DNA from 2 places in the Streptomyces sp. NPDC052721 genome. Region 1 is predicted to be linked to the other one. Evidence: riboswitches for the same ligand, from Rfam matches in the RefSeq annotation. Region 1 holds a riboswitch; the other holds the start of a gene.

Region 1 (3,402 bases):
TGGTGCCGTGCGCGGAGGACGGGATCAGGCAGACGGTGCGCTGCTCGTCACCGTTGGCGCGGTGGTAGCCGCGTACGGCCAGCAGACCGGCCAGCTCGCCCTGCGAGCCGGCGTTCGGCTGGAGGGAGACCTTGTCGTAGCCGGTGACCTCCGCGAGACGGTCCTCCAGCTCGTGGATGAGCGTGAGGTAGCCCTGCGCCTGCTCGGCCGGCGCGAAGGGGTGCAGCTGCCCGAACTCGGGCCAGGTGACCGGCTCCATCTCCGTGGTCGCGTTGAGCTTCATGGTGCAGGAGCCCAGCGGGATCATGCCGCGGTCGAGCGCGTAGTCGCGGTCGGCCAGCCTGCGCAGGTAGCGCAGCATCGCGGTCTCGGAGCGGTGCTGCTGGAAGACCGGGTGGGTGAGGTAGGCGTCGGTGCGCAGCAGCGCCTCGGGCAGGGTGTCCTCGGCGGTCTCGTCCAGCGCCTCGATGTCGCCCTCGACACCGAAGGCGGCGAAGACGGCGGCCAGCTGGGCCCGGTCGGTGGTCTCGTCGCAGGCCGCCGAGACGTGGTCGGCGTCGACCAGGCGCAGGTTGACCCCGTTCTCCCGGGCGGCGGCGACGATCGCGGCGGCCTTGCCGGGCACGCGCGCGGTGACGGTGTCGAAGTAGGCGCCGTGGACGATCTCCACGCCACCGGCCTTCAGCCCCGCGGCGAGGACCGTGGCGTACCGGTGCGTCCGCCGGGCGATGGTCTTCAGACCCTCCGGCCCGTGGTAGACGGCGTACATGCCGGCCATCACGGCGAGCAGGACCTGCGCGGTGCAGATGTTGCTGGTGGCCTTCTCCCGGCGGATGTGCTGCTCACGGGTCTGCAGCGCCAGGCGGTAGGCCTTGTTGCCGTCGGCGTCGACGGAAACACCGACGAGCCGGCCGGGGAGGCTGCGCGCGAACTTCTCGTGTACGGCCATGTAGCCGGCGTGCGGGCCGCCGAAGCCCATCGGCACACCGAAGCGCTGGGTCGTACCGACGGCGATGTCCGCCCCGAGCTCGCCCGGGGAGGTCAGCAGGGTCAGCGCGAGCAGGTCCGCGGCGACCGTGACGAGGGCGCCCAGCTCGTGCGCCTGGTCGATGACGGGCTTGATGTCCCGTACGGCACCCGAGGCGCCCGGGTACTGGAGCAGCACGCCGTTGATCTCGCGCTCGGCGATGTCCGCCGGGATGCCGTCGCTGAGGTCGGCGACGACGACCTCGACGCCGGTCGGCTCGGCGCGGGTCTCGATCACGGCGATGGTCTGCGGCATCGCGTCCGCGTCGACCAGGAACAGGCCCTTCTTGTTCTTGCCCATACGCCGGGAGAGGGCCATGGCTTCGGCGGCGGCGGTGCCCTCGTCCAGCAGGGAGGCGCCGGAGGTGGGCAGCCCGGTCAGGTCGGCGACCATCGTCTGGAAGTTCAGCAGGGCCTCCAGGCGGCCCTGGGAGATCTCCGGCTGGTACGGCGTGTAGGCCGTGTACCAGGCCGGGTTCTCCATGACGTTGCGCAGGACGACGGGCGGCGTGAAGGTGCCGTAGTAACCCAGGCCGATCATGGAGCCGAGGACCTGGTTGCGGTCGGCGAGCAAGCGCAGCTCGGCGAGCACCTCCGCCTCGGTGCGGGCGCCCGGCAGGTCCAGGGCATCGGCGTTCTTGATCACATCCGGGACCGCGGCGGCGGTCAGCTCGTCCAGCGAGCCGTATCCGACCTGCGCGAGCATCTTGGCCTGCGCCTCCTGGTCGGGCCCGATGTGGCGCTGCTCGAACGGGGTGCCCGCTTCGAGTTCGGAGAGCGGAATGCGATGGGCGGTCATTGCGGAGGCCTCCTGGTCTGACGCGACCTGCGAGGGGCACCACGGCGCGGGTACCCCGACGGCCTCCCCCTCTGTCATCTCGACCTGAGAGCTTCACCGGACGCCCGTGGGCGCCGGCTTTCCCCGTCGGTGAGGGCGGAAGCCGTCGACATCCGCCCTGCTTTCCAGAGTGACCTCGTCCGTGCGGTACGTGAGCCTGAGAGATTCCGGGGAGGATTTGCTCCTTCGGCGCCTCCGAGGTGGTCGGAGGACTCTCCCGCACGGGGTCAGCAGCCGCTGTCAGCCTACCAGCGAGGCCAACGCCGGGGCCTTCGAGTGGCCGCCTCCTTGAATGTGCTCTTTTGTAGTGCTTACGGATGAGTTGCGACCACGTGGAGGGAGAGGGACCGTGCAGACCGACATCGATCCACGCAACCTGATCGGCCGCAAGGCGTTCGACCGCAATGGCACCAAGATCGGCACCATCGACGAGGTGTACCTGGACGACGCGACCGGCGTGCCCGAATGGGCGGCCATACGCACCGGACTGTTCTCCCGGGACGCCTTCGTGCCCCTGGAGCCCAGCGAACTCGTCGAGGGCACCCTGCACGTCCCCTTCGACCGCGCCCTGATCAAGGACGCCCCCGACTTCGGTGTAGGACGCCACCTCTCCCCGGAACAGGAACTCCAGCTCTACCACCACTACGGCCTCGACGTGGCCTCATCCCCCAAGGTCCCGGACCACGACTTCGGCAAGCTGGCAGGGTCGGAGGAGGCCTGATCGGTGGCTTCTTCCGGGGTCCGGAGCGGAGCCCCGTGACGGTCACTGCTCGGCGGACCGAGACGGGTGGGCAGGTGGGAAGAGTCCGAAACCAACGGCAACGGATCAGCAGACTCCAGCGCCGGATCGTCGACAAAAAACGTCCGCACCCTCCCCGGAGGGGACTGCGGCGTCTCGAACCGCACCGTCACCCGCCCCAGCCCGCTCCCCTGCACCCACCCGTGCCCGTACTCCGCATGCCGCACATCCTGCCCGGCCCGCCACTGCCGCTCGACGGGCTCCGCCCGCTCCACCACAGCCTCCACCGCACCGTTCTCCGGCTCCTCCACCGCAGACACGGGCATCGCCTGCGCGAACAGGTCCTCCTGCGTGTAGTCGGCGAGCCCGGACACCCCCACTCCGAGCAGCCGCACCCCGCCCGTCGTGTCCACGGAGTCCAGCAGCCGCGCCGCCGCCTCGCGGATGACCACGGGGTCGTCCGTGGGCCCCCTGAGCGTCTCGGAGCGGGTCAGGGTGGAGAAGTCGTACCGCCGCACCTTCAGCACGATGGTCCGCCCGGACAGCCCGGCCTCGCGCAGCCGCCGCACACACCGGTCGGCCAGCCGCCGCACCTCCAGACCGACCCGCAGCCGGTCATGGATGTCCACGTCGTACGTGTCCTCCACCGACACCGACTTGGTCTCCCGCTCGGCCACCACGGGCCGCTCGTCCCGGGCCAGGGCCATGGCGTACAGCGCCTGCCCGTGCGCCTTGCCGAGCAGCCGGACCAGCTCGTCCTCGCCTGCCTCCGCCAGCTCCTCCACCGTGGTGATCCCGG
Region 2 (3,402 bases), on a different contig from region 1:
GTGCGGCCGGCGCGGCACAGCTCGGCCACGGCGTCGGGCGGCAGCGGGACACCGACCACACCGCCCGGGTTCACCGCGATGCCCGCCTGCGGCGGCAGGCCGCGCGCGAACTCCACGGCGGGGGCGATGGTGTACGACATGTGGGAACCGGTCACCTGGCGCAGCTGCTCCTCGGAGCTGAACACCGGGACGTAGACCTGGCCGTCGATGTCCATCGTCGGCAGGTCCAGCGGGCCGCTGTGCGGGCCCCCGCCGCCCGGCAGCGGTATCCACAGAAAGCTCCGGCCGAGGACCTCGATGATCCGGCCGCCCGCCGAGGGGATGCCGAGGGAGGCCGACAGCACCTCCTCCAGTTCGTTGCCGGGCCAACCGCCGTGCGGGTGGGGGTGTGCCTGTGCCGGGAAGTCCGCGGGAATGTCCGCCGGGAAGTCCATCTGCCTACCGCCTGCTGGGAACCACTGCTGTGAGCAAGAAGGCTAGCGGGTGGCGGTGACAGTGCCTCACCGCGCGAAGCCGACCCGGCTCAGGACGTCCGCGGCGTCCCGGTCCAGCAGCACCGCCGCGCCGCAGCCGGCGGGCAGCTCCCCCTTCTCCACCGCGCGCAGCAGCCGGGCGGTGGTACGGCGGTGGCGGCGGAAGGCGTAGCGGGAGACGCCCCGGCCGCGCTCGCGCTGGCCCGCCCGGGCCGTCTCAGCGCTGACGTCGAGGAGGAGCAGGTGCAGGGTGGCGCCGCGGCGCCGGGCCTCGCGGGCCAGCCAGGCGCGCACCCAGGGCTGGGTGCCGCAGTCGTGCACGACGACGCCCTCGCCGGTGCGCAGGGCCCGGCGCAGCCCGGCGTAGTGGGCGAGGCGGACCAGGGGGCGGTAGAGGGCGTACGGGACGAAGCGGGGGACCCGGCCGTCCCAGCGGTCGCGGGTGTCCTGGGAGTCGACGCGGTGGCCGGTGACCGCGCGGTGCATCAGGGTGGACTTGCCGCTGCCGGGCAGACCGGTGATCACCACCAGGTCGCGGGGGCCGAAGAGCAGGGCGTGCGGGCTGCGGCCCCCGCGGTCGCGCAGGTCGCGCACGACCGGGGCGGGGCGGTCCGCGCCGCGCTCGCGGGCCAGGGCGGAGGGCTGTCCCGGCACCGCGATGCCGGTGTCGGTGGCGTAGGCCGATGTCCTGTTCACCGTGATCGTCCTCCCCAGTGGGCTCGGTCATCCCCATGCCCGTTGTATGTAAAGAGAAGGTAATGGGCAACAGTAGGAGGTTCGTGTGCGTTGTGCCACAGCCCGGTCACAAGGAGCGCGCTCTGGATGGGCGGGGTGGGGCGTGCAATGATGTGCCCGCCAACTGCATACCGGCCGCTTGAATCCGCGCGGGAGAGTTCCCAGCCCCGGGCTGGGACGCCGAAGGAGCAAGTCCCTCCCTTGAATCTCTCAGGCCCCGTTACCGCGCGGGCGAGGCACATCTGAAAAGCGGGCCGCTGTGTCAGTGGCTCCACCCACGGTGCAAGCCGTGATCGTCCCTGTGGCGGTCGTGGCGAACCTCTCAGGTTCCGATGACAGATGGGGAGGAACGTTCCTCGCCTGTCCGCTCGCCTTGGGAGACGACCGTCCGATGAGCAGCACTGAACTCCGCCACACCGCGCTCGATGCCGTGCATCGCGCGCTCGGTGCGACGATGACCGACTTCGCCGGCTGGGACATGCCCCTGCGCTACGGCTCCGAGCGCGACGAGCACCTCGCCGTGCGGACCAGGGCCGGGCTCTTCGACCTCTCCCACATGGGCGAGATCACCGTCACCGGCGACCAGGCCGCCGCGTTCCTGAACCACGCCCTGGTCGGCGACATCGCCTCCGTCGGGGTCGGCCGCGCCCGCTACACGATGATCTGCCAGGCCGACGGCGGCATCCTGGACGACCTGATCGTCTACCGGCTGGCCGAGACCGAGTACATGGTCGTGGCCAACGCCTCCAACGCCCAGGTGGTGCTGGACGCGCTCACCGAGCGCGCCGCGGGCTTCGACGCCGAGGTCCGGGACGACCGGGACGCGTACGCGCTGATCGCCGTGCAGGGCCCCGAGTCCCCCGGCATCCTGAAGTCCCTCACCGACGCCGACCTCGACGGACTGAAGTACTACGCCGGCCTGCCCGGCACGGTCGCCGGCGTCCCGGCGCTGATCGCCCGCACGGGCTACACCGGCGAGGACGGCTTCGAGCTGTTCGTCAGGCCGGAGCACGCCGTCGAGCTGTGGCAGGCGCTGACCAAGGCGGGCGAGGGCGCCGGCCTGGTCCCCTGCGGGCTGTCCTGCCGGGACACGCTGCGCCTGGAGGCGGGCATGCCGCTGTACGGGCACGAGCTGACCACCTCCCTCACCCCCTTCGACGCCGGGCTCGGCCGCGTGGTCAAGTTCGGGAAGGAGGGCGACTTCGTCGGGCGCGAGGCGCTCGCCGAGGCCGCCGCGCGGGCCCAGGAGAACCCGCCGCGGGTCCTGGTCGGCCTGGTCGCCGAGGGCCGCCGGGTGCCGCGCGCCGGGTACGCCGTCGTCGCCGGGGGCGAGGTGGTCGGCGAGGTCACCTCCGGTGCCCCCTCCCCCACCCTCGGCAAGCCGATCGCCATGGCCTACGTCGACGCGGCGCACGCGGCGCCGGGCACCGAGGGCGTCGGCGTGGACATCCGGGGCACCCACGAGCCGTACCAGGTCGTGGCGCTGCCGTTCTACAAGCGTCAGAAGTAGACACTGGGCGCGGTCGCGCCTCCTCGGGACCCCGGTCCCGTGGCCGGGGCGTGACCCTGCGCACATTCGCCCGCTCACCAGCGGTTTCCGTAGTCCCCCCGTCATCAGCACCCTCGCGTGTACAGGAGAATTCAGGCCATGAGCAACCCCCAGCAGCTGCGCTACAGCAAGGAGCACGAGTGGCTGTCGGCCGCCGAGGACGGCGTCGCGACGGTCGGCATCACGGAGCACGCGGCCAACGCGCTCGGTGACGTCGTCTTCGTCCAGCTCCCCGAGGTCGGCTCCACGGTGTCCGCGGGCGAGACCTGCGGCGAGCTGGAGTCGACGAAGTCGGTGTCCGACCTGTACTCGCCGGTCACCGGTGAGGTCACCGAGGTCAACGAGGACGTCGTCAACGACCCGTCGCTGGTGAACTCCGCCCCCTTCGAGGGTGGCTGGCTGTTCAAGGTACGCGTCGCGGAGGAGCCGGCCGACCTGCTCTCCGCCGACGAGTACACCGCCTTTTCCGCCGGCTGAGGAGTCGTAGCCGTATGACTGTCCTGAACACGCCCCTGCACGAGCTGGACCCGGAGATCGCCGCCGCGGTCGACGCCGAGCTGCACCGCCAGCAGTCGACCCTGGAGATGATCGCCTCCGAGAACTTCGCGCCGCTCGCGGTGATGGAGGCCCAGGGATCGGTCCTGA

What was found. Region 1 has a riboswitch for glycine ahead of gcvP (aminomethyl-transferring glycine dehydrogenase). Riboswitches for the same ligand answer to the same signal wherever they lie in the genome.
Region 2: it holds a riboswitch for glycine, as region 1 does, so the genes downstream of both, gcvT (glycine cleavage system aminomethyltransferase GcvT) here and gcvP (aminomethyl-transferring glycine dehydrogenase) in region 1, are expected to answer to the same signal.

What each region holds. Positions count from the first base shown of each region.
Region 1 covers NZ_JBFATL010000018.1:137,188-140,589, forward strand. Annotated here, with positions in the region: gene gcvP (aminomethyl-transferring glycine dehydrogenase) at 1-1,825, opposite strand, end outside; glycine riboswitch at 2,000-2,094, opposite strand; gene AB0L21_RS19360 (PRC-barrel domain-containing protein) at 2,214-2,585, shown strand; gene AB0L21_RS19365 (DNA polymerase IV) at 2,507-3,402, opposite strand, start outside.
Region 2 covers NZ_JBFATL010000008.1:189,088-192,489, forward strand. Annotated here, with positions in the region: gene AB0L21_RS11290 (enhanced serine sensitivity protein SseB) at 1-434, opposite strand, end outside; gene AB0L21_RS11295 (AAA family ATPase) at 501-1,169, opposite strand; glycine riboswitch at 1,349-1,444, shown strand; gene gcvT (glycine cleavage system aminomethyltransferase GcvT) at 1,600-2,718, shown strand; gene gcvH (glycine cleavage system protein GcvH) at 2,857-3,234, shown strand; gene glyA (serine hydroxymethyltransferase) at 3,249-3,402, shown strand, end outside.